Caldimonas brevitalea: one gene and its partner. The protein of the gene in region 1 binds, or shares a complex with, the protein of each later gene. Links are inferred from orthologs where the notes say so. Each region holds a gene or a part of one and is shown on either strand. Other genes may lie near its edges. The genes, in order: accC and accD.

Region 1 (15,750 bases):
AGATCACCATGTTGCCGGACGAGGTGGTGCAGGCCTACACGCTGCAAGAAGGCCGCGAATGCCCGGCGGTTTCGCTCTACGTGACGATGGACGAGGCCACGCTCGAGATCAAGGCGAGCGAGACGCGGCTCGAGCGGGTGCCGATCGCTGCCAACCTGCGGCACGACAAGCTCGACGGCATCGTCACCGAAGCGGCGCTGGCCGGCGAGGCCGACGCGGCCTTCCCGTTCGCAGACGAGCTGCGGTTTGCCTACCGCCTGGCCAAGCATCTGAAGGCGCAGCGCGAAGTGGTGCGCGGCAAGCCCGAGGTGTTCACCCGGCCCGACTACAGCTTCAAGCTGGTCGGCAACGACGACCAGGAGCCGAGCGGCCACGAGACCGTGCTGATCGGCGTGCGCAAGCGCGGCGAGCCGCTCGACCTGATCGTCGCCGAGGCGATGATCCTCGCCAACAGCACCTGGGGCGGCTGGATCGCGGAGATGGGCGTGCCGGGCATCTACCGCGGCCAGGCCAGTTTGCTGCCGGGGGTCAAGGTGCGCATGAGCACCAAGCCGATGCCGCATGCCGGCATGGGCGTGAAGCAATACACCTGGGCCACCTCGCCGTTGCGGCGTTATGTCGACCTGGTCAACCAGTGGCAGATCATCGCTTGCGCACGCCATGGCCGTACGGCCGCGTTGGTGGCGCCCTTCAAGCCCAAGGACGCCGAGCTGTTCTCTGTGATCTCGGGCTTCGATGCTGCCTATACGGCCTACAACGACTTCCAGTCGGGCATCGAGCGCTACTGGACCTTGCGCTACCTGGAGCAGAACAGCGTCACCGAACTCACCGCCGCGGTGCTCAAGGAGGGGCTGGTGCGCGCCGAGACGCTGCCGCTGGTGTTCCGTGCTGTGGGCGCCGAAAAGCTGGCACGCGGTGCCCGTGTCAAGGTGCGCATCGCCTCGGTCGACGAGCTGACGCTGGACGTCTACGCCAGCGTCATCGAACGCCTCGACGACACCAGCGCCGCCGCGGCGCCGGCGGCCGAGGATGAAACCGAAGAGCTGGAACCCGCCGCCGGCCCGCTGGCGCTGGCCATCGACGTGAACGACGGCGACGCGCAACAAGGCGACAATACCGCCGGCGACAACACCCCCCCCTCGGCTGCCTGACCCTTGATGAAGAAGTTCTCCACCCTGCAGATCGCGCTGGCGATTTCGATCAGCGTGCATGCCGTGTTGCTGACGGCTCGCTTCGTCGACCCGGAGGGCTTCAACCGGATGTTCGAGGACACACCGCTCGAGGTGGTGCTGGTCAATGCCCGGTCGAACGAGGCCCCGGTGAAGGCGCAGGCGATCGCGCAGGCCAATCTGGCCGGCGGCGGCGAGGCCGAAAAAGGCCGCGCCACGTCGCCCCTGCCGCCGTCCGCGTTGACCGCCACCGGCGATGCGATGGAAGACGCGCGCAAGCAGGTCGAGGCCTTGCAGGAGCAGCAGAACCGGCTGCTGACACAGCTCAAGCGCGAGCTGGCCGCCCTGCCGCCGCCCGACCCGCAACGGGACCAGGGCACGCCCGAGCACAAAGCCCAGGAAGAGCGCCGCCGTCAGCTGCTGCGCATGCTGGCCGAGATCGAAAAGCGCATCAACGAAGAAAACGCGCGCCCCAAGCGCCGCTACATCAGCCCCAGCACGCGTGAAGAGGTCTACGCGATCTATTACGACCAGCTGCGTCGCAAGATCGAAGACCGCGGCACACGCAATTTCCCGGAACACCAGGGCAAGAAGCTGTATGGCGAGTTGACGATGATCGTGACCGTGGACGCCCACGGCCAGGTGGTCGACACCGAGATCGTGCAGCACTCCGACTCGCCGGTGCTCGACCGACGGGCGATCGCGATCGTCGAGGCCGCCGGCCCGTTCGGCGCCTTCTCGCCAGCGATGCGCGCCAAGGCCGACCAGATCGTCGTCGTGTCGCGCTTTCGTTTCACGCGTGACGCTGCGCTCGAGACCACGCTGACCACCAACTGAACACGATGGACCGCTATGCCGTGGCCGGGAATCCGGTCGAACACAGCAAGTCGCCCGACATCCACGCCCGCTTCGCGGCACAGACCGGCCAGGCGCTGACCTACGAGCGCTTGCTGGTGCCCCTCGACCGCTTCGAGACCACGCTGCGCGCCTTCGCGGCCAGCGGTGCCAAGGGTTGCAACGTGACAGTGCCGTTCAAGTTCGAGGCCTGCCGCGCGGCCCACCGGGTCAGCGAACGCGCACGTCTGGCGCAGGCGGCCAACGTGTTGTGTTTCGAGCCGCAGGGCGGCTGGTTCGCCGACAACACCGACGGCAGCGGCCTGGTGGCCGACCTGCGGCACAACGCCGGCGTCGACCTGGCGGGGCGCGACCTGCTGCTGATCGGCGCGGGCGGCGCGGCCGCCGGCGTGTTGGCACCGCTGATCGACCTGCGGCCGCGCCGTGTCGTGGTCGCCAACCGCACGCTGCACAAGGCGCAGGCGCTGGTGCAAACCCATGCCGCCTGGGCGGCCGAACGCGACGTGACGCTGCAGGCGAGTGGGCTCGAGGACTGCGGCAGCGGCTACGCACTGGTGCTGAACGCGACCGCGAGCAGCCTGCAAGGCGGCGGCGTGCCGGTGGCGGGGCGCGTGCTCGGCCCCGGCGCACTCGCCTACGACATGATGTATGGCCCGGCGGCCGCCGGTTTCCTCGAGTGGGCGGCCGAACACGGTGCCAGCGGGCGCGATGGGCTGGGCATGCTGGTTGAACAGGCGGCCGACGCCTTCGCGCTGTGGCGCGGCGTGCGCCCCGAGACCACCGAAGTGCTGGCCGCGCTGCGGCGTGGCGAGGTCTGAGCGGCCCGCGATGGGAAAGCGTTTGCTCCGTCTGGTCGGCCGCTGGCTGACGTTGTGTCTGCTGTCGGCGATCGCGCTGCAGCTCTACTTCCTGGCGCGCGTCGCCTTGATGGCGGTGGTCGACCCGCAGTCGACCACCTTCGAACGCTCGGAAGCCTGGCGCATCATGAAGGTGCAGCACCGGCTGCCGTGGCGCCAGGAATGGCGCGACTACGACCAGATCTCGGACCACCTGAAACGCGCGGTGATCGCCTCCGAAGATGCCGGCTTCGCCGACCATGAAGGGGTCGAGTGGGAGGCGCTCGAGAAGGCGTGGGAGCGCAACCTGAAGGCGCAGGAGCGCGCCGACAAGTACAACCAACGGCTTTTGCAGCGCGCCGCGCGCACGCCCGACCGGCCGGTGAAGATGCGGCAGGCGCGTGTGGTGGGCGGCTCCACCATCACCCAGCAGTTGGCCAAGAACCTGTTTCTGTCGTCCGACCGCAGTTTTCTGCGCAAGGGGCAGGAGTTCGTGATCACTTTCATGCTCGAAGCATTGCTCGGCAAGCAGCGCATCCTCGAGATCTACCTCAACCACGTCGAGTGGGGCGAGGGTGTGTTCGGCGCCGAGGCAGCGGCGCGGCACTATTTCAGGATCGGCGCGGCGGAGCTGTCGCCGGCCCAGGCGGCGCGGCTCGCGGTGATGTTGCCGGCGCCGAAACGCTTCGAGAAGCGGCCCGGCTCGGCCTACGTGCGCGGACGCGCCGCCACCGTGCTCGCCCGCATGCGCGCCGTGCAGCTGCCCTGAGCCCTTGCGCCGGCAGCGCTCCAGGGCGGGCTGCGCCGCAAGGCGGTCCCGGCACTCCTAGAATGGCCTGTTCGGGCCCGACGGGCCCTCTGCTTCCTTTTACCCTCATGGCCTCCAACTCCGCTTCCGCGCTCGCGTCCGAGATTGCCGCCACCGCCGCCCGGCTGATCGTCGAGGAAGGCATGGAGTACGGCCCGGCCAAGCGCAAGGCTGTCAAAGTCCTCAACAAGCGCGGCCTCGGCAACCTGGACCTGCCCAGCAATGAGCTGGTCGAGGAAGAAGTGCGCGCATACATCGAGATCTTTTGCGGCGACACGCAGCCGGGCGAGCTGGCGGCGCTGCGGCGGATCGCCTTGCGCTGGATGGAGCGCCTGGCCGAGTTCCAGCCCCATCTGACCGGTGCGGTGTGGAACGGCACCGCGACGCGGCTCAACGACGTCTGGCTCAACCTCTTCTGCGACGACCCGAAATCGGCCGAGATCCTGCTGATCGGCAAGCGGGTCGACTACGACGCCGGCAGCGTGGTCGGCTTCCGCGGCGACACGGTCGATGTGCTGACGATGTCGGAGGCGAGCCCCGAACTGGGCATGCGCGTGTTGGTGCACCTGGTGATCTACGACCGCGATGACCTGCGCGGCGCGGTCAAGGCCGACGCACGCGGGCGCGCCGAGCGCGGCAGCACGGCGGCCGTGCGCGCCTTGCTCGAGGAAACGCCGTGAAACGCCGGGCTCTGCTGGTGAGCGCAGGCGCGGCCGCGGCGGCCGCCGGGGCCGGGCTCGCGTGGTGGCAGCTGGCGGGGCGGGCGCAACCCCACGACGGTCTGTGGGACGCGCGCTTCGAGACACCCGAGGGCGAGTTTCTGTCGCTCGCCGACTACCGGGGCGGCCCGCTGCTGCTCAACTTTTGGGCCACCTGGTGCGCCCCCTGCGTGCGCGAGATGCCGCAAGTCGACCGCTTCTTCCGCGAATTCCGCGCCCGCGGGTGGCAGGTCGTCGGCATGGCGGTTGACAACGCCCCGCAGGTACGCGAGTTTCTGGCGCGGCGTGTGCAGGTGAGTTTTCCGGTGGCGATCGCCGGGTACGCCGGCGTGACCTGGTCGCGCTCGCTGGGCAACGCCCAAGGGGGCTTGCCCTTCACGGTTGCCTTCGGCGTGGACGGCGACGTGGCCCACCGCAAGCTCGGCGAGACCCATTACGACGAGTTGGCCGGCTGGGCAAGAGGGAGTTGACCGGGCGCCACGCCAGCGCGACGGTCCGGAAACAATTTCTCGACATTTGCTCCGATTTGCGCGTAAAGTCACGGCTTCTCAATTCGAGGGTGCCGTTCAACCCTCAACGCCGATGACCATTCTTGTCCTGCATGGCCCGAACCTCAACCTGCTCGGCACCCGCGAGCCGGAGGTCTATGGTTCGACCACGCTGGCAGAAATCGATGCAGATCTGATGAAGATCGCTGCAGATCGAGGCGTCAAGCTGAACAGCTTCCAGAGCAATCACGAAGGCGCCCTGATCGACCGCGTGCAAGCCGCGCGCGACGATGGCACCCGCTACATCGTCATCAACCCGGGCGGCTACACGCATACCAGCGTGGCGTTGCGGGACGCCCTGGCGGCGGTGGCGCTGCCCTTCGTCGAGGTGCATTTGTCCAACGTTCACAAGCGTGAGGACTTTCGCCGCCACTCCTATTTCTCGGAACTTGCCGACGGCGTGATCTGCGGCCTGGGGGCCACCGGCTACCGGCTGGCGCTGCTCTACGCGCTCGAGCGCCTGGCCCCACCGGGCCAAGGATAATCCCGTCCACTTCCCGCCGTAGACACACATAAAGAAAGAGGAACCGGCCCTCGGGACGTGTTCCACCTGAAAAACAGCGGCCTGCGCCGCGTTGGAGAGCACCATGGACCTACGCAAGCTGAAAACACTGATCGACCTGGTGTCCGAGTCGAACATCTCGGAGCTGGAGATCACCGAAGCCGACGGCAAGGTGCGCATCGTGAAGTCGGATGGCCACGCTGCGGCCGGCCCAGTGGCCGCCGCGCCGGTGGCGCAGGCGCCAGTGCAGCCCGCGCCGGCGCCCGCTCCGGCTGTCGCCGGTGCCGCTGCGGCGCCTGCACCCGCGCCGGCGGAATTCAGCGGCCATGTGGTCAAGTCGCCGATGGTCGGCACTTTCTACCGTGCCTCCAGCCCGGGCGCCAAGCCCTTCGCGGAGCTCGGCCAGCAGGTCAAGGAAGGCGAGGCCATCTGCATCATCGAAGCGATGAAGATCATGAACGAGATCGAAGCCGACAAGTCGGGCACGGTCACCAAGATCCTGTGCGAGAACGGGCAGGCGGTGGAGTACGGGCAGCCGCTGTTCGTGATCGAGTGAGATCGTTCCCAGCCGTCACGACCTCCCGTCGCTGCCACCCGCGGCGGCGACACGAGGCCCGGATGCGCGACGACGCGCGCCCGCTGGCCACCGCGAAATGCGCCGCGCGCCCTGCGCGCGGCGATCGAGCCGAGCACGATGTTTAAAAAGATACTCATAGCCAACCGGGGCGAGATCGCGCTGCGCATCCAGCGCGCCTGCCGTGAGATGGGCATCAAATCCGTGGTGGTCTATTCCGAGGCCGACCGCGACGCCAAGTATGTGAAGCTGGCCGACGAAGCGGTGTGCATCGGCCCCGCGCCGTCGGCACAGAGCTACCTCAACATGCCGGCCATCATCTCGGCCGCCGAGGTGACCGACGCCGAGGCGATCCACCCCGGCTACGGCTTCCTGTCGGAAAACGCCGACTTCGCCGAGCGTGTCGAGAAGAGCGGCTTCGCCTTCATCGGCCCGTCGCCCGAATCGATCCGACTGATGGGCGACAAGGTGTCGGCCAAGAACGCGATGATCAAGGCCGGCGTGCCCTGCGTGCCGGGCTCCGAAGGCGCCCTGCCGGAGGACCCGAAAGAGATCATCAAGATCGCGCGCGCCGTCGGCTACCCGGTCATCATCAAGGCCGCCGGCGGCGGCGGTGGCCGCGGCATGCGGGTGGTGCACACCGAGGCCGCGCTGATCCACGCGGTGCAGACCACGCGCGCCGAGGCCGGGGCGGCCTTCGGCAATCCGTCGGTCTACATGGAGAAGTTCCTCGAGAACCCGCGCCACGTCGAGATCCAGGTGCTGGCCGACCAGCACCGCAATGCGGTCTACCTGGGCGAGCGCGACTGCTCGATGCAGCGCCGCCACCAGAAGATCATCGAGGAAGCGCCGGCGCCGGGCATTCCCAGGCGCATCATCGAACGCATCGGCGCACGCTGTGCGGACGCCTGCAAGAAGATCGGCTACCGCGGTGCCGGCACCTTCGAGTTCCTGTACGAAAACGGCGAGTTTTATTTCATCGAGATGAACACCCGGGTGCAGGTCGAACACCCGGTGACGGAGCTGGTGACCGGCATCGACATCGTGCAGATGCAGATCCGTGTGGCGGCCGGCGAGAAGCTGCCGTTCGCACAGCGCCACATCACGATGAAGGGCCACGCCATCGAGTGCCGCATCAACGCCGAGGACCCGTACAAGTTCACGCCCTCGCCGGGCCGCATCACGATGTGGCACGCGCCGGGCGGCCCCGGCGTGCGCGTCGATTCGCACGTCTACACCAACTACTTCGTGCCGCCCAACTACGACTCGATGATCGGCAAGATCATCGTGCACGGCGACACGCGGGAACAGGCGCTGGCGCGCATGAGCATCGCACTGTCAGAGACGCTGGTCGAGGGCATCCTGACCAACATCCCGTTGCACCGCGAACTGGTGGTCGACGCCAAGTTTGTCGAGGGTGGCACCAGCATCCACTATCTGGAAGGCTGGATGAGCCAGCACAAGCGCTGACCGGAGCCCGCCGTCATGTTCGAACTCGTCCTGCTGGCCCGCGAGGCCGATGTCGACACCGTCTCCGACGCCTTGATGGAGCTGGAAGCCTTGTCGGTGTCGGTGGAGGACGCCGATGCGGACACCGAGGCCGAACATGCACTGTTCGGCGAGCCCGGCATGCCGGCACCACGCGGCGGTTGGGACCGCTCGACGCTGAAGGCCTTGTTCCCCGACGAACCCGCCGCCACCGAAGCCGCCACGCTGCTGCTCGCGCAGGAGTGGGCGGGCGACGTCCACGTGGTGGCCATCCAGGCCGTCGAAGAGCAGGACTGGGTGCGATTGACACAATCGCAGTTCGCGCCGGTCGAGATCACGCCCGAGTTCTGGATCGTGCCGAGCTGGCACCAGCCGCCCGCGCAGGCGACCCGCGTGATCCGCCTCGACCCCGGCCTCGCCTTCGGCACCGGCACCCATCCGACCACCCGGATGTGCTTGCGCTGGATCGCGCGCCAGCCGGCCAGCACGCAGGCGCAATGGCAGCGGGTGCTCGACTACGGCTGCGGCTCGGGCATCCTGGCCATCGGCGCCGCGCTGCACGGGGCCCGCGACATCGATGCGGTCGACATCGACCCGGCTGCGGTCGAGTCCACGCTTGCCAACGCCGCGGCCAACGGCGTGCAACTGAACGCCGGGCTGCCCGACCGGGCCACCGGCCGCTATCCGCTGGTGCTGGCCAACATCCTGGCGTCGCCGCTGAAGCTGCTCGCGCCGCTCCTGACCGGCCACGTCGCGCCCGCAGGACATCTGGTGCTGGCCGGCATCCTCGAGCGGCAGGCCGAGGAATTGCAGCAGGCCTATGCCGCGATGTGCCGGCTCGAGGTGAGCGACCGCGAGGACGGCTGGATCCTGATGACGGCACGCCTGGGCGACACGGTGTGACGCGGGCGGTGCCCATGCTGATGGCATCATTCGCGCGATGAGCCTGGCCACCCGCTGCCCCGCCTGCAACACCACCTTCCGGGTGGTGCAAGACCAGCTCAAGGTGTCCGAGGGTTGGGTCCGCTGTGGCCGCTGCAACGAAGTCTTCAACGCCATCGAGGGGCTGTTCGACCTCGATCGTGAAGGCACGCCGTCGCAGCCGATGCCGCTGCCCGGGCGGCCGGAGGCGGTCGACAGCGAGTACCCGGCCTTCCAGAGCACCCTCAGCGAACCGCCCCCGTCCGTGGTGCCGGAGCCGCTCGAGATCGCACAGGAGGCGCCGCCGACGGCGCCGGCCCCCCTGCCGCCCCCGCCCGGCCCGACCGCCCCAACCGCCCCGGTCGCGGCAGCCGCTGCAGCCGCAGCCGCATTCGCGCGCAACGCACCGTCGCCGGCCGAGATCGCCGCCGAGATCGACGACAACGTCGCACCGACCGCCTACGAGGTGCTCGACTCCAGCTTCCTCGACCGCAGCACCTATGGCTCGGTGCAACCCGGCGACCTCGACGATGGCTTTGCGGACGCCCGCTTCGACAGCACGCACGAAGCGCTCGAGCTCGAGTCGGAAGCGGTGGCTGCCGGCGCCCCCGCCTGGCAGCCCAAGACCCTCGGCAACGCGCGGAAGAAGTCGCACAAGCCGGCCCGATCCAAAAAGGCGGCTGCCGCGCGACGCCCGCCGGAGGACCCGAACGCACCCGAGTTCCTGCGCAAAGCCGAACGCGAGGCGCATTGGCAGTCCCCGCGCATGCGCCTCGGGCTGTCGCTGTTTGCGCTGCTGCTCGGCCTCACGCTGGTGCTGCAAATCGCGCTGCAGTGGCGCGACTGGCTGGCGGTGTACCGCCCGGCCCTGCGGCCGACGCTGGTGCAGTTGTGCCGTGTCGCCGGTTGCACGGTCGGACCGCTGCGCCGCATCGACGACGTGGTGGTCGACAGCAGCAGCCTGGCCCGCGGTAGCGGCCCCGACGCCTACCGCCTCAGCGTGCTGCTGCGCAACCGTGGACCGGTGGCGCTGGCACTGCCTCACATCGACCTCACCCTCAGCGACGGCAACGGCGACCTCGTCGCCCGCCGCGCCTTGGCTCCGCGCGACTTCGGCGTCGGCGACAGCATCGACGCCGGGGCCGAAGTCACGCTCACGCTCGACCTCTCGACCCCGGGGCATCGCGTCGCCGGGTTCACGGTCGAAGCCTTCTACCCCTGACGCACGGGCAACAACCACTGCCCCAAGGAGCATCCATGTCGGCTTTGATCTGCGGTTCGCTCGCATTCGACACCATCACCGCCTTCCACGGCCGCTTCCGGGAGCAGATCCTGCCGGAGCAGATCCACATCCTGAACGTGTCGTTCCTGGTGCCCACCTTGCGGCGCGAGTTCGGGGGCTGTGCGGGCAACATCGCCTACACGCTGAAGCTGCTCGGCGGCGAGCCGCTGGTGATGGCCGCGCTCGGGGCCGACGGGCACGACTACCTGGAACGGCTGCGCGGCCTGGGCCTGTCGACCGAGTTCGTGCGCACCGTCAGCCACACCTACACGGCCCAGGCCATCATCATGACCGACGCCGAAAACAACCAGATCACCGCCTTCCACCCCGGCGCGATGCAGTACGCGCACGAGACACTGGTACAGCCCCGGCCCGACATCCAGGTCGCCATCGTCGCGCCCGACGGGCGCGATGCGATGCTGCAGCACGCCGAGCAACTCGCGGATGCGCGCATCCCCTTCATCTTCGACCCTGGCCAGGGGCTGCCGATGTTCAACGGCGACGAGCTGCGCCGCTTCGTCTCGCTCGCCACCTGGGTCACCGTCAACGACTACGAAGGCAAGCTGCTGTGCGAGCGCACCGGCCAGAGCCTGCAAGAGCTGTCGCGCTCGCATCTGAAGGGCATCATCGTGACGCTGGGGGCCGAAGGCTGCGACGTGTGGACGCAGGGCCAGTCGCAGCGTGTGCCGGGCGTGCCGGCCACTTCGGTGGTCGATCCCACCGGCTGCGGCGACGCCTTCCGCGGGGCGCTGCTCTATGGTCTGGAACGAGGCTGGGACCTGGCACGTTGCGCCGAGCTGGGCAACCGGGTCGGGGCAATCAAGATCGCGAGCAACGGGCCGCAGAACCACACGCTGGACCTCGCCGCACTGGGCCTGACCTGATGGGGGTGCCGGCGGCGCCGCCTGCTGTCCCTGCCGCGCGCCCGCGATCGATCGCCGATCGATCACGTGGAGCCCGCTGCCGCTGATCCATCACGCCGGCGGATCGTCACCGCCGATGGCCGCGCGCGACCGCGGGCCCACGCCCTTCTCTATATATGTATATATATAAATAGAGCGAGGGCTTCGAGGGGGTGCTCGGGCCAAAAGTGCCGCCCCCCAGCCACGCCGACCGCCACACCGACCGCCACGTCCACACCGCCACGTCGCCGCAGGCCCGTGTGGACCCACGGCGCGCCGACAAGGCACCACTACCCCTCGGGTGCGAGCCGCTGCATCGCGTTGGCCAGCGCCTCGTCATCGGGGCAGCAGGCCAGCACTGTCTTGCGCCGGCTCGTCTGCCCCCTCAGCAGTTCGACCTGGCCCCGCGGCAGGCCCAGGCGCTCGGCGACCCAGCGCAGCAGCGCTTCGTTGGCCTTGCCGTCCACCGGCGGAGCCTGCAGCCGGACCCTCAAGGCGCCGTCGTGCAGCCCGACACATTGGGTGCGGCTCGCATTGGGCACCACGCTGACGTCGATCTCCAGGCCGCGGCGCGAGCGGCGCAGATAGGCAGGCAGGACGGGGTCCATCACACGCTCTTGACGGGGCCGTGGCCCAAAAGAAAAAACCCGGCCGAGGCCGGGCTTGGAGTACAGCCTCGAAGGCGACTCAGGGCTTCGCGCCCGTCGGGAAAGGCCAAGCCGCCTGCGGGCTGAGAGTCGTCTTCGCGGCGGGAGCCGCCGGTTTCGCAGCAGGCGCAGCAGCAGGTGCGGCAGCAGCCGCCTTCTTCGCAGCAGGCTTCTTCGCGGCTTTCTTGGCAGCAGCCTTCTTCGCAGCCGGCTTCTTGGCGACAGCCTTCTTGGCCGTCGTCTTGCTGGCGGCCTTCTTGGCCGGCGCAGCCTTCTTGGCGGCAGCCTTCTTGGCCGGTGCGGCCTTCTTCGCTGCAACCTTCTTGGCCGGTGCCGCCTTCTTGGCCGGCGCTGCCTTCTTCGCAGCAACCTTCTTGGCCGGTGCTGCCTTCTTGGCTGCCACCTTCTTCACGGCCGCCTTCTTGGCGGGTGCGGCCTTCTTCGCCGGTGCCGCCTTCTTGGCCGGCGCTGCCTTCTTCGCAGCAGCTTTCTTCGCGGGAGCCGCCTTCTTCGCGGCGGCTTTCTTTGCAGTTGCCATATCGATTCTCCTTGATCAAGTTGCAAAGAGCACTGCGCCGCTCGATACAGCGCAGCGATTCACCGCCCGTTGGACTGTCTTGGAGAGACGCCCTGGTACGGTGAATGGGGTGGCAGCCAGTGCCTGCGGCTTCTTGGGGCCCAGCGACTGCCGCTTGGCGGCAGCCGGAGTCCGCTGTTCACTGACTGCGAATCTTGATCTCTTCATCATGACCTGGAGAGCAGCGTTCGTGCCCGGGCTTCAATCCCAAGAGAGCGCGCCACCGGACTGGTACTCGATGACGCGCGTCTCGAAGAAATTGCGCTCTTTCTTCAGGTCGATCATTTCGCTCATCCACGGGAACGGGTTTTCCTCGTTCGGGAAGAGCTCCTCGAGGCCGATCTGCGTTGCGCGCCGATTCGCGATGTAGCGCAGATAGCCCTTGAACATCGAAGCATTCAGGCCGAGCACGCCGCGAGGCATGGTGTCCTCGGCATAGCGGTACTCCAGCTCGACCGCCTTCAGGAACAGGCCCTTGATCTCGGCCCGGAGCTCGGGCGTCCACAGGTGCGGGTTCTCGAGCTTGATCTGGTTGATCAGGTCGATACCGAAGTTGCAGTGCATCGACTCGTCACGGAGGATGTACTGGTACTGCTCGGCCGCCCCGGTCATCTTGTTCTGCCGGCCGAGCGCGAGGATCTGCGTGAAGCCGACGTAGAAGAACAGGCCTTCCATCAGGCATGCAAAAACGATCAACGACTTCAGCAGCTTCTGGTCGTTTTCGGGCGTGCCGGTGTGGAAGTGCGGGTCCATGATCTGGTCGATGAACGGGATCAGGAACTCGTCCTTGTCCCGGATCGACGCCACCTCATGGTAGGCGTTGAAGATCTCGCTCTCGTCCAGCCCGAGCGACTCGACGATGTACTGGTAGGCGTGCGTGTGGATCGCCTCTTCGAAGGCCTGGCGCAGCAGGAACTGGCGGCACTCGGGAGCGGTCACGTGCCGGTAGGTGCCCAGCACGATGTTGTTGGCGGCGAGCGAGTCGGCGGTGACGAAGAAGCCGAGGTTGCGCTTGATGATGCGGCGCTCGTCTTCGGTCAGGCCGTTGGGGTCCTTCCAGGTCGCGATGTCGCGCGACATGTTCACCTCTTGCGGCATCCAGTGGTTGGCGCACGTGGCGAGGTACTTCTCCCACGCCCACTTGTACTTGAACGGCACCAGCTGGTTGACGTCGGTCTGGCCGTTGATGATGCGCTTGTCGGCGACGTTGACGCGCCGCACGCTGGTGGACTGCACCGAGCTGGCCGCTGCCGGGACATGCGCCGTGGAGGTGCTGTTGCCGATGTGGGTGGCAACACCGGTAGAGAGGGAGGGGATGGGAGAGGACACCGAATGTTGGGGTGACGGGGGCATGGCCCGCGCTGCACTGGAAAGATTTTGCGCGGTGCTCGTCGACTGATTTCTCGAGGGAGTGACTTCTTCTTCCCAGACCAACATGGTGGACATCCTGTAGCGGTGAATTATGAGAGTGTTGTGTTCAAACACCAAGCACTTCTTGACATTCGAGCGACGAACCTGTTGCGGTCGTGCATCGCTTCGAGTGCTGTGTGTCGAGCCACGATGTGCATGACGACCCGTGCTTGTCGTCGAGCGCTCGGATGAGTCGGTGACCTGCGTTGCATGCACTCTCGGTGGCATCGCAGGTGCATGGGCCGCAGGGTTGCCCCCGCGGCCCTGACCCATCAGCAGCTCATTGGCAGGCCTCGCAAGTCGGGTCGTCGATCGCGCAGAACTTCACGTCGGTCGCGGGCTCGCTGCTCGCCGCGGCCACTTGCGAGTGGGCTGCAGCAGCCGCGGTGTCGAGGGCCGACAGGCCACCGCCGCCTTGCGTCGGCACCGAGTTCAGCTGCCCCGCCTTGACGGTCGATTTCTCGGCGTGCGTCGCGCCGACGGTGCGCAGGTAGTAGGTGGTCTTCAGGCCGCGCGTCCACGCCAGCTTGTAGGTTTCGTCGAGCTTCTTGCCCGAGGCACCGGCCATGTAGATGTTGAGCGACTGGGCCTGGTCGATCCACTTCTGGCGGCGCGCGGCGGCCTCGACCAGCCACACCGGCTCGACCTCGAACGCGGTCGAGTAGAGCCGCTTCAGCTCCTCGGGCACGCGGTCGATGCGGCGCAGCGAACCGTCGAAGTGCTTCAGGTCCATCACCATCACGTCGTCCCACAGCCCCAGGCGCTTCAGGTCACGCACCAGGTACTCGTTGATGACCGTGAACTCGCCCGACAGGTTGGACTTGACCGACAGGTTGCCGAAGCAGGGCTCGATCGACGCGTCGACGCCGACGATGTTGGAAATCGTGGCGGTCGGCGCGATCGCGACGCAGTTGGAATTGCGCATGCCGTACTGGCCGATGCGCTCGCGCAGCGCGTCCCAGTCCATCGTCTTGCTGCGGTCGACCTCGACGTACCCGCCACGCTGCTCGGCGAGCAGGTCGAGCGAGTCGATCGGCAGGATGCCGCGGTCCCACAGCGACCCCTTGTAGCTCGAGTAGCGGCCGCGCTCGGCAGCCAGCTCGGTCGAGGCCCAGTAGGCGTAGTAGCACAGCGCTTCCATCGAGCGGTCGGCGAACTCGACCGCCTCCTGGCTGGCGTAGGGGATGCGCAGTTGGTAGAGGCTGTCCTGGAAGGCCATCACGCCGAGGCCCACCGGGCGGTGGCGCATGTTGGAGTCGCGCGCCTTCTTGACCGCGTAATAGTTGATGTCGATGACGTTGTCGAGCATGCGCATCGCCGTCGCCACCGTCTTCTTCAGCTTCTCGTGGTCGACGCCGCCGTCCTTCAGATGGCGCGCCAGGTTCACCGAGCCGAGGTTGCACACCGCGATCTCTTGGTCGTTGGTGTTCAGCGTGATCTCGGTGCACAGGTTGGACGAGTGCACCACGCCCACGTGCTGCTGGGGCGAGCGCACGTTGCAGGCGTCCTTGAAGGTGATCCAGGGGTGGCCGGTTTCGAACAGCATCGACAGCATGCGGCGCCACAGGTCGACCGCGCGCACCTTCTTGAACAGCTTCAGCTCGCCGCGCGCGACCTTCTCTTCGTAGCGGGTATAGGCGGCTTCGAAGTCGCGGCCGAACTTGTCGTGCAGGTCCGGGCAGGTGGCGGGCGAGAACAGCGTCCACTCGCCGTTTTCCATCACGCGGCGCATGAACAGGTCGGGGATCCAGTTGGCCGTGTTCATGTCGTGGGTGCGCCGGCGGTCGTCACCGGTGTTCTTGCGCAGCTCCAGGAACTCCTCGACGTCGAGGTGCCAGCTTTCCAGATAGGCGCACACCGCGCCCTTGCGCTTGCCGCCCTGGTTGACCGCCACCGCGGTGTCGTTGACCACCTTCAGGAACGGCACCACACCCTGGCTCTTGCCGTTGGTGCCCTTGATGTGCGAGCCCAGCGCGCGCACACGGGTCCAGTCGTTGCCCAGGCCGCCGGCGAACTTCGACAGCAGCGCGTTTTCCTTGATGGCCTCGTAGATGCCGTCGAGGTCGTCGGGCACGGTGGTCAGGTAGCAGCTCGACAGCTGCGAGCGGCGGGTGCCGGCATTGAACAGCGTCGGCGTGCTCGACATGAAATCGAAGCTCGACAGCACTTCATAGAACTCGATCGCGCGGGCTTCACGGTCGATCTCGTTGAGCGCCAGGCCCATCGCGACGCGCATGAAAAATGCCTGCGGCAGCTCGATGCGGTGGCCGTCGATGTGCAGGAAGTAGCGGTCGTACAGCGTCTGCAGGCCGAGGTAGTCGAACTGCAGGTCGCGGTCGGCCTTGAGCGCGCCGCCGAGCTTCTTCAGGTCGAACTGCAGCAGCTTCTCGTCGAGCAGTTCGGCGTCGACGCCCTGCTTCACAAAAGTGGGGAAATACTCCGCGTAACGCTGGTGCATCTCGGCGTGCATCACCTCCTCGCCGAGGATCTCCTTGCGGATCGTGTGCAGCAG
Region 2 (9,967 bases), 620 kb from region 1 along the record:
GCAAGGGCGTGGCCAATCCGCTCGCAACCATCTTGAGCGCCGCGATGATGCTGCGCTACAGCCTGAACCAGTCGGAAGCCGCCCTGCGAATCGAGACAGCCGTGAAAAGCGTACTGGCGCAAGGCTTGCGTACCGCCGATATTTACAGCGATGGAACGACGAGGGTCGGGACAAAGGAGATGGGCGACGCTGTGGTCGCCCGCTTGAAAGCCCAGTCCTGATGCACCCGCCGCCCGGTCTCCACCGGGCGCAAGCCACAACAGGGCTGCCACGCGACCGCTCGCACGAGCATCTGAAACAACGCCGCGCGTGGCACCTCGCACACACGAACTGAGAACAGGATCACGAAATATGGCGACGACTTTGGTTGGACTGGTGGGCTGGCGCGGCATGGTCGGCTCCGTCCTGATGGACCGCATGCAGCAGGAGAACGACTTCGCGCTGATCGAGCCGGTCTTCTTCAGCACCAGCAATGCCGGCGGCAAGGCCCCGGCGATGGCCAAGAACGAAACCACGCTGAAGGACGGCTTCGACATCGACGCGCTGAAGCGCTGCGACATCATCATCACCGCGCAGGGCGGTGACTACACGACCGAAGTCTTCCCGAAGCTGCGGGCGGCCGGTTGGAAGGGCCACTGGATCGACGCCGCGTCGACCCTGCGCATGAAGGACGACGCTGTCATCGTGCTCGACCCGGTGAACCTGCCGGTGATCAAGAACTCGCTCGCGCAAGGCGGGCGCAACTGGGTCGGCGGCAACTGCACCGTCAGCTGCATGCTGATGGGCGTCGGTGCCCTCTACAAGGCCGGCCTGGTCGAGTGGATGAGCACGATGACCTACCAGGCCGCGTCCGGCGGTGGTGCACAGCACATGCGTGAGCTGCTGACGCAGTTCGGCACGCTGAACGCCGAGGTCAAGGCGCTGCTCGACGACCCCAAGAGCGCCATCCTCGAGATCGACCGCAAGATCATCGCCAAGCAGCGTGGGCTGTCGGCGGAAGAAACCGCCAACTTCGGCGTGCCGCTAGGCGGCAGTTTGATCCCGTGGATCGACAAGGACCTGGGCGACGGCACCAGCCGCGAAGAGTGGAAGGGCGGCGCCGAAACCAACAAGATCCTCGGCATCGGCGAGGCCTACGGCTCTCCAGCGATCCCGGTCGACGGTTTCTGCGTCCGCATCGGTGCCATGCGGTGCCACAGTCAAGCACTCACTTTCAAGCTTAAGAAAGATGTGCCGGTGGCCGATATCGAGGCCATGATCGCGAACGACAACGCGTGGGTCAAAGTGGTGCCCAACACCCGCGAGGCCACCATCCGAGACCTGACGCCGGTTGCGGTCACCGGTACGTTGACCATTCCTGTGGGGCGGCTGCGCAAGCTGGCGATGGGCCCCGAGTACCTGGGCGCCTTCACCATCGGCGATCAGTTGCTGTGGGGCGCGGCGGAACCGCTGCGTCGCATGCTGCGCATCCTGCTCGACGCCTGAGCGGCGGGCCGGGCAGGCACGAAGACGTTGTGACCTAGCGACATGTTGCTTTAGGTTACAACGCCTTCCGCTGCAAAGGAATGTCAGCAATTGCATGAGCTTGTCAGCGTATCTGCTTGATGTTATTGTGATTTCTGCAATTCTTGCCGGCGGATTTACACGCTGGTCCGGCCATAATGAGAGCTTCGCGGGTAGGGCACCTTGATCCATTGGGAGACGCCTTGAAACGAAATACACGATCCGTAGGGCGTTTCGCTCTGTCTGGGGTGGCTGCGGCCACCTTGTGCTTTGCAGCGGGCCACGCTGCGGCACTCGGACTGGGGCGGCTGAATGTTCAGTCAGCCTTGGGCGAAGGCCTGCGCGCCGAGATCGACATCACCAGCATGACGCCTGAGGAAGAGGCGCAGTTCCGGGCCCGCATCGCCGCGCCGGACGCGTACCGTGCCGCGGGTGTCGACTACAACGCCGTGCTGCCGCAAACGCAGGTGACCCTGCTGCGCCGCACCGATGGCCGGCCTTACCTGCGCATCACCAGCGACCGCGTGGTGCAAGAGCCGTTTGTCGACGTCATCCTCGAGCTGTCGTGGGCCTCCGGCCGGTTGGTACGCGAGTACACACTGCTGCTCGACCCGCCGACCACACGCCAAGCATCCAACACCACGACGGCGCCGGCCATGTCCAGCAACGGCGAAGGCGCTGCCTCCGCAGCCGCCAGCCGGCCGCGCTCGAACGGCGCCGCATCGACCGACAGTGCTGCTCCGGCCACGCCTGCTCGCACCGCCCGCGCGCCCGAAGAGCGCCGGCCGGCGCCTGCGCGTGCCGAGTCCGCCCGCGCCGCCGATGCGCCGCGCACTGCCGGCAGCGGCAGCGAGGAAGATCAGTACACGGTGCGCCGTGGCGACACCTTGTCGTCGATCGCCGGCCGTGTGCAGCGCACCGGTGTGTCGCTCGACCAGATGCTGGTCGCGCTCTACCGCACCAACCCTGACGCGTTCATCGGGCAGAACCTGAACCGCTTGAAGGCAGGCGCGGTGCTGTCGGTGCCCTCGACCGAACAAGCCGAATCCGTCTCGCCCTCGGAAGCCCGCCAGGTGATCCAGGCGCAAAGTGCCGACTTCGCGGCCTACCGTCAGCGCCTGGCCGGCGCCGTGCCTTCGGCCGGCACGTCCGAGCCGAGCCGTCAGGCGTCGGGCCAGGTGAGCGCAGCGGTCGAAGACCGTCGCCAGGCTGCCGCCCCGTCGCCGGACCGTCTGACCCTGAGCAAGGGCGCTCTGGGCACCAAGGGTGCCGGGTCCGAGGAGCAGATTGCGAAGGAACGCGAGAAGAAGGACGTCGACACCCGCGTCGCCGAACTGTCGCGCAACCTGCAAGACCTGAAGAAGATCGCGCCGAAGGGCGCGGGTACCGGCGCGTCGGCGCCGACCGCCCCGGCACCCACGGTGCCCGGTGTGCAAGTGCCGACCGCTCCGTTGGCCACCCCGCCGGCCCCTGCTTCGGCGCCTGCCGCGGCTGCGACTCCGGCGTCGCCGGCCCCCGCTTCGGCACCGGCCATTGCGGCGGCGCCCACGCCCACGCCTACTCCGGCACCGGCGACTCCCGCTTCCGAGCCGGTCCCGGCCGATGCCGGGGCTGTCATCGCGTCGGGTGACGAGACCGCTTCCGCTGCCGAAGCCGAGGCCGCGTCGGCCCCCGCTCCGGCGCCGGTGCGCCCGGCCGAGCCCGCTCCGGCCCCGGCCGAGCCGAGCTTCATGGAAGCGCTGCGCGACAACCCGCTGCTGCCCTGGGTGGCAGGCGGTGTCGCCCTGCTGTTGGCGGGCTTGGGCGTCTACCGCCTCAAGTCCAAGGGCAAGAAGGACAGCGGCGAGACCTCCTTCCTCGAGAGCCGCTTGCAGCCCGACTCGTTCTTCGGGGCCAGCGGCGGCCAGCGTATCGACACCAAGGACGCCTCCGGCGCGCCGTCTTCGCTCAGCTACTCGCTGAGCCAGCTCGACGCGATCGGCGACGTCGATCCGGTGGCCGAGGCCGACGTCTACCTCGCCTACGGTCGCGACCTGCAGGCCGAAGAGATCCTCAAGGAAGCGATGCGCGCGACGCCCGAGCGGCTCGCGATCCGCACCAAGCTGCTCGAGGTCTATGCCAAGCGCCGCGACACCAAGGGCTTCGAGCTGCTGGCGACGCAGTTGCACGGCCTGACCCACGGTGAGGGTGAGGACTGGGCGCGGGCCCAGGAACTCGGCCGCCAGGTGGACCCCGACAACACGCTGTACCAACCCGGCGGTGCCCCGGCCAACGCCCGCCCGCCGGCGCAGGCCGTCGAGCCGCTCGGTGCGACCACGATGCCGCACTCGGTGATGCCCGCGGCGCGCTTCGAAGAGCCGCCGGCGGCGCCGGAGCGTTCGATCGACCTCGACCTCGACCTGCCGATGTCCGGTTCGCCCGCGGCGCCGCGCCCGATGGACAGCACCGCGCCGTTCCAGCCGGTCGCCGAAGCCCGTACGTCGTCCTTCGGCACGCAGGATCTCGGCGCGCCGGCCCCGTCGGCCGGTGGGCGTGACCTCGACATGTCGTTCGATCTGCCCGACCTCGAAACCCCCGCCGAGCGCTCCGCGGCCGCGCCGTCGTCGCGCTCGATGGACTTCGATCTCGACAGCCTGTCGCTCGACCTGGGCGGGGCGGCCTCGCAGCCGGGCAAGCTCGACATGACGCCGTCGCAGCCTGGCAAGTTCGATGAACTGCCCGACTTCGAGCTGGGCGACGTGTCCGACGCCGGCGACCCGCTGGCCCGCAAGCTCGAACTGGCGGAGGAATTCCGTCAGATCGGCGACCGCGAAGGTGCCCGAGAACTGCTGCAGGAAGTCGTCAGCCGCTCGAGCGGCGCCTTGAAGGCCAAGGCGCAGACGATGCTGGCCGAACTGGTGTGACGCGGCGGCGCCTGTTCCGCCCCAGCCCGTCGCCCGCACCGGAATTCGGAGCGGGCGACAGCGTGTTCCAGGCGACGTTTTGAGAATCGCCCTCGGCGTCACTTACCGCGGCACCGCGTACCAGGGCTGGCAGAGCCAGCCCGGCGGGCGCACGGTCCAAGACCATCTCGAATCCGCCCTGAGCCGCTTTGCCGGCCAGGGCGTTCGCACTTTGTGTGCCGGCCGCACCGACACCGGCGTGCATGGCCTCAACCAGGTGGTGCACTTCGACACCGACCTGGACCGGGCCCCGTTCTCGTGGGTCCGGGGCCCCAACACCTTCTTGCCGGCCGACATCGCCGTGCAGTGGTGCCAGCCAGTCCCCGACCATTTCCATGCCCGCAATAGCGCGCTCGGGCGGCGCTACCGTTACATCTTGCGCGAGGCGGCCGTCCGCCCCGCACTGGAGTCCGGCTTTGCCGGCTGGGTGTTCCGTCCGCTGGACGGCGACGCCATGCGGGCCGCTGCAGCGCATCTGATCGGCGAACACGATTTCAGCGCCTTCCGCTCCTCCGAGTGCCAGGCCAAATCGCCGGTGAAGACACTGCGCACGCTCGCCATCACCCGCCACGGCACCTACTGGTGCTTCGAGTTCGAGGCGAGCGCCTTCCTGCACCATATGGTGCGCAACCTGATGGGCTGTTTGATCGCGGTCGGCACCGGCCAGCAAGCGCCGGGCTGGGTGGCCGAGGTGCTCGCCTCCCGCGACCGGCGGGTGGCGGCGCCCACCTTTGCGCCCGACGGGCTCTACTTCGTCGGGCCGCGGTACGATGTCGCTTTCGGCTTGCCCGAGACCGTGCCGGGTGCCGACTGGCTGCCCTGAAGATGTCGCCGGCGCCCGCGCCCCAGCACCCACCCTCCTCACGATGCCACTACGCACCCGCATCAAGATCTGCGGCCTGACGCAAGAGGCCGACGTCGACGCCGCGGTCGAGGCCGGCGCCGACGCCATCGGGCTGGTCTTCTACCCGCGCAGCCCGCGTTACGTCACACTGCAACGCGCCGAGGCGCTGACACGGCGATTGGCGCCGTTCATGACGCCCGTCGGTCTGTTCGTCAATGCCGACGAAGAGACGGTGCGCGCGGCCTGCGACGCCATCCCCCACCTGGTGTTGCAGTTCCATGGCGATGAGACGCCGCAGGCCTGCGAACAATACGGCCGGCCCTACCTGCGCGCCGCGCGGATGACCGCCGAGTTCGATTTGCTACACTTTGCCGCTCGATACGCCTCTGCCCAGGCCTTGTTGCTCGATGCACACGTGGAAGGTTATGGCGGCGGCGGAAAGGCTTTCGATTGGTCACTCATTCCACCAAGCGTTCCTCGTCCGGTCGTTTTGTCTGGTGGGTTAACGCCTGCAAACGTGATCGGTGGGATTCTTCAGGTACGGCCCTGGGCCGTTGACGTGAGCTCCGGCGTCGAGAGCGCCCGCGGCATCAAGGACGCCGTGGCCATCCGCCGGTTCTGTGAAGCGGTACGCGAAGCCGATGCGCGCGACGCGTCCGCTGGAGCTTGAAGCCCTCATCACCACCTGAAGCCATGAACGATTACCAGCAACCCGACGCCCGCGGGCATTTCGGGCCCTATGGCGGGTCCTTCGTCGCCGAAACCCTCGTCCACGCGCTGGACGAGCTGAAGGCCGCCTACGACAAGTACCGCAACGACCCCGAGTTCGTCGCCGAATTCCGCAGCGAGCTGACCCACTACGTCGGCCGGCCGAGCCCGGTCTACCACGCAGCCCGCACCAGCCGCGAGATGGGCGGCGCGCAGATCTACCTGAAGCGCGAGGACCTGAACCACACCGGCGCCCACAAGGTGAACAACACCATCGGGCAGGCGCTGCTGGCCAAACGCATGGGCAAGCCGCGCGTGATCGCCGAGACCGGCGCCGGCCAGCACGGTGTGGCCACCGCGACGATCTGCGCCCGCTACGGCCTCGAATGTGTGGTCTACATGGGCAGCGAGGACGTCAAGCGTCAGTCGCCCAACGTCTACCGCATGAACTTGCTCGGTGCCACGGTGGTGCCGGTCGAAAGCGGGTCCAAGACGCTCAAGGACGCCCTCAACGAGGCGCTGCGCGACTGGGTCACCAACGTCGAGAACACCTTCTACATCATCGGCACGGTGGCCGGGCCCCATCCCTATCCGGCGATGGTGCGCGACTTCCAAAGCGTGATCGGCGAAGAGTGTTTGCAGCAGATGCCCGAGATGATCGGTCGCCAGCCGGACGCGGTGGTCGCATGCGTCGGCGGCGGCAGCAATGCGATGGGCATCTTCTATCCCTACATCGGCCATGCCGCGACACGTTTGATCGGCGTCGAGGCCGCCGGGCACGGCCTCGACACGGGCCGCCATGCGGCCTCGCTGAGCGCCGGCTCGCCGGGCGTGCTGCACGGCAACCGCACCTATTTGCTGCAGGACGACAACGGCCAGGTCATCGAAACGCATTCGGTGTCGGCCGGCCTCGACTACCCCGGCGTGGGCCCGGAGCACGCCTACCTGAAGGACATCGGCCGCGCCGAGTATGTCGGCATCACCGACGATGAAGCGCTGCATGCCTTCCACTACCTGTGCCGCACCGAGGGCATCATCCCGGCGCTCGAATCGAGCCACGCAGTGGCATACGCCATGAAGCTGGCCAAGACGATGCGTCCCGATCAGTCCATCCTGGTGTGTTTGTCCGGCCGCGGCGACAAAGACATCGCCACCGTCGCCGGCCTGCTCGAAGCCTCCAAGCGGCAGCAGCTGCCCGGAGGTGTGCAATGACCCGCATCGCCGCCACCTTCGCCGCACTGCAGGCCCAACGGCGCAAGGCGCTGATCCCCTACATCACCGCCGGTGACCCATATCCTGCGACCACCGTCGAGCTGATGCTGGCGCTGGCGGACGCCGGCGCCGACGTGATCGAGCTGGGCGTGCCGTTCTCCGACCCGATGGCCGACGGCCCGGTGATCCAGAAGGCATCCGAGCGAGCGCTGGCCAAAGGCATCGGCATGGCGCAGGTGCTCGACTACGTGCGCGGCTTCCGGGCCAAGAACAACACCACCCCGGTGGTGTTGATGGGCTATGCCAACCCGGTCGAACGTTATGACCAGCGCCGCGGCGCCGACGCCTTCGTGACCGCCGCCAAGGCGGCGGGCGTCGATGGCGTCCTGGTGGTCGACTACCCGCCCGAGGAGTGCGAGGGCTTCGCCGGCAAGCTCAAGTCGCACGGGCTCGACCCGATCTTTCTGCTCGCGCCGACCTCGACCGAGCAGCGCATGAAGGACGTGGGCCGGGTTGCGAGCGGCTACGTCTACTATGTCTCGCTGAAGGGCGTCACCGGTGCCGGCCATCTCGACACCGGCGCGGTGGCCGAGGTGGTGCCGCGCATCCGTGCCCATGTCAGCGTGCCGGTCGGCGTCGGTTTCGGCATCCGCGATGCTGAAACCGCCAAGGCAGTGGGCGCCGTCGCCGACGCCGTCGTGATCGGCTCGCGCCTGGTGCAATTGCTCGAAGAACAGCCGCCCGAGAAAGTGGCGGCAACGGGGGGCCGGTTCATCGCCGAGATCCGTGCTGCCCTCGACACCCTCATCAAGGAGTGACCCCATGAGTTGGCTTGAAAAACTGCTGCCTCCGAAGATCCAGCAGACCGACCCGGCCGAGCGCCGTTCGGTGCCGGAAGGGTTGTGGATCAAATGCCCGTCGTGCGAGACGGTGCTGTACAAGACCGACCTCGAGCAAAACGTGTATGTCTGCCCCAAGTGCAGCCACCACCACCGCATCAACGCGCGGGCCCGGCTCGACAAATTCCTCGATGGGGAAGGGCGCTACGAGATCGGCCAGGAGGTGCTCCCGGTCGACGCGCTCAAGTTCAAGGACAGCAAGAAATACCCGGACCGCCTGAAAGACGCACTCGAGTCGACCGGCGAGACCGACGCGCTGGTCGTGATGGGCGGCGCGGTGCACAGCATTCCGGTGGTGGCGGCCTGCTTCGAGTTCGACTTCATGGGCGGCTCGATGGGCTCGGTGGTGGGCGAGCGCTTCGTGCGCGGCGTCGAGACTGCCTGCGAGCAGAAGACACCCTTCATCTGCTTCACCGCCACCGGCGGCGCCCGGATGCAGGAAGGCCTGCTGAGCCTGATGCAGATGGCCAAGACCAACGCGGCGCTGACCCGTTTGGCGAAGGCCAAACTGCCCTACATCAGCGTGTTGACCGACCCGACCATGGGCGGTGTCTCGGCCAGCTTCGCGTTCATGGGCGACATCGTGATGGCCGAACCCAAGGCGCTGATCGGTTTTGCCGGCCCGCGCGTGATCGAAAACACCGTGCGCGAGAAGCTGCCCGAGGGCTTCCAGCGCTCGGAGTTCCTGCTGCACAAGGGCGCGCTCGACATGATCATCGACCGGCGCGAACTGCGCGTCACGATCGCCCGTGCGCTCGCGATGCTGCAACGCCAGCCCGCCGACGCCGTGGCCTGACGATCTTCCTCCGGGCCGAGGCAGGGGCCGGCGATGCCGGCCCTTGGCATTTCAGGCACCGGGTTATGCGCGCCTCCTTACCATCCTGTCCCATGTCGACCCCCACCCCGTCCCCTCTCCCCACCACGCTGGCCGAGTGGCTCGCGCATTGCGAGCGGCTGCACCCCAGCACGATCGACCTGACACTGGAGCGGGTTCGGGTGGTGGCCGAGCGGCTGGCGCTGCGCTTCGACTGCCCGGTGTTCACGGTGGCCGGCACCAACGGCAAGGGCTCGACCTGCGCGATGCTCGAGGCCATCCTGCAGCAGTCGGGCTACCGAACGGGCGTCTACACCTCGCCGCACCTGGTGCACTTCGAGGAGCGCTGCCGCATCAACACCGAGGTGATCGACGGTGAGGCGCTGCTGCCGCATTTCGAGGCGGTGGAGGCCGCGCGGCAAGGCGAGTCGCTGACCTATTTCGAGTTCACCACGCTGGCGATCCTGCGGCTGCTGTCGCATGCCGGGCTGGACGCGGTGGTGCTCGAAGTTGGCCTGGGCGGGCGGCTCGACGCGGTGAACGTGATCGACACCGACTGCGCGGTGATCACCAGCATCGACCTCGATCACATGGAATATCTCGGCCCCGACCGCGAGTCGATCGGCCGCGAGAAGGCCGGCATCATGCGCCCCGGCACCCCGGTGATCGTCAGCGACCCGGTGCCGCCTGCCAGTGTGGTGGCGCATGCCGAGGCCATCGGTGCCGACCTGTGGCGCTTCGGGCAGGACTTCAACTATGCCGGCCAGCAGGGCGGCGGCGGCAACTGGCAGCAGTGGTCGTGGGCCGGCCGCAGCAAGCGCTACACCGGCCTGGCCTACCCGGCGCTGCGCGGCGCCAACCAGCTGCTCAACGCCTCGGGTGTGTTGGCGGCGTTGGAGGCTTTGCGTGACCGGCTGCCGGTCACGGCGCAAGCGGTCCGCACCGGCCTGGCGCTGGTCGAGCTGCCTGGTCGCTTCCAGATCGTGCCCGGCCAGCCCACCCTGGTGCTCGACGTCGCGCACAACCCGCACGCGGTGGCGACCTT

The links.
Region 2: the proteins of accC (region 1) and accD are in contact, whole or in part, in a solved structure (PDB 8UXZ), measured with the Escherichia coli proteins. The link is inferred for Caldimonas brevitalea from one-to-one orthologs.

What each region holds. Positions count from the first base shown.
Region 1 is NZ_CP011371.1:1,184,534-1,200,283, reverse strand. The notes cover bases 5,372-8,306. They hold accC (acetyl-CoA carboxylase biotin carboxylase subunit), read left to right. Parts: upstream 5,372-6,131; coding sequence 6,132-7,481; downstream 7,482-8,306. Other genes in these bases: prmA (50S ribosomal protein L11 methyltransferase), read left to right, coding at 7,497-8,306; accB (acetyl-CoA carboxylase biotin carboxyl carrier protein), read left to right, coding at 5,523-5,993; aroQ (type II 3-dehydroquinate dehydratase), read left to right, coding at 5,372-5,419. Also shown: AAW51_RS05315 (ribonuclease catalytic domain-containing protein), read left to right, coding at 1-1,151; AAW51_RS05310 (energy transducer TonB), read left to right, coding at 1,158-2,006; aroE (shikimate dehydrogenase), read left to right, coding at 2,012-2,842; AAW51_RS05300 (transglycosylase domain-containing protein), read left to right, coding at 2,853-3,629; AAW51_RS05295 (hypothetical protein), read left to right, coding at 3,737-4,348; AAW51_RS05290 (TlpA family protein disulfide reductase), read left to right, coding at 4,345-4,857; more of aroQ, read left to right, coding at 4,970-5,371; more of prmA, read left to right, coding at 8,307-8,402; AAW51_RS30620 (zinc-ribbon and DUF3426 domain-containing protein), read left to right, coding at 8,440-9,642; AAW51_RS05260 (carbohydrate kinase family protein), read left to right, coding at 9,678-10,586; AAW51_RS05255 (DUF167 domain-containing protein), read right to left, coding at 10,895-11,212; AAW51_RS05250 (histone H1-like DNA-binding protein), read right to left, coding at 11,292-11,789; AAW51_RS05245 (ribonucleotide-diphosphate reductase subunit beta), read right to left, coding at 12,030-13,265; AAW51_RS05240 (ribonucleoside-diphosphate reductase subunit alpha), read right to left, coding at 13,519-15,750. UniProt on the Escherichia coli protein: This protein is a component of the acetyl coenzyme A carboxylase complex; first, biotin carboxylase catalyzes the carboxylation of the carrier protein and then the transcarboxylase transfers the carboxyl group to form malonyl-CoA.
Region 2 is NZ_CP011371.1:1,801,299-1,811,265, forward strand. The notes cover bases 7,052-9,967. They hold accD (acetyl-CoA carboxylase, carboxyltransferase subunit beta), read left to right. Parts: upstream 7,052-8,031; coding sequence 8,032-8,904; downstream 8,905-9,967. Other genes in these bases: trpB (tryptophan synthase subunit beta), read left to right, coding at 7,052-7,209; trpA (tryptophan synthase subunit alpha), read left to right, coding at 7,206-8,027; folC (bifunctional tetrahydrofolate synthase/dihydrofolate synthase), read left to right, coding at 8,997-9,967. Also shown: leuB (3-isopropylmalate dehydrogenase), read left to right, coding at 1-221; asd (aspartate-semialdehyde dehydrogenase), read left to right, coding at 352-1,485; AAW51_RS07935 (motility hub landmark protein FimV), read left to right, coding at 1,830-4,406; tRNA pseudouridine(38-40) synthase TruA, read left to right, coding at 4,486-5,268; AAW51_RS07945 (phosphoribosylanthranilate isomerase), read left to right, coding at 5,312-5,959; more of trpB, read left to right, coding at 5,983-7,051.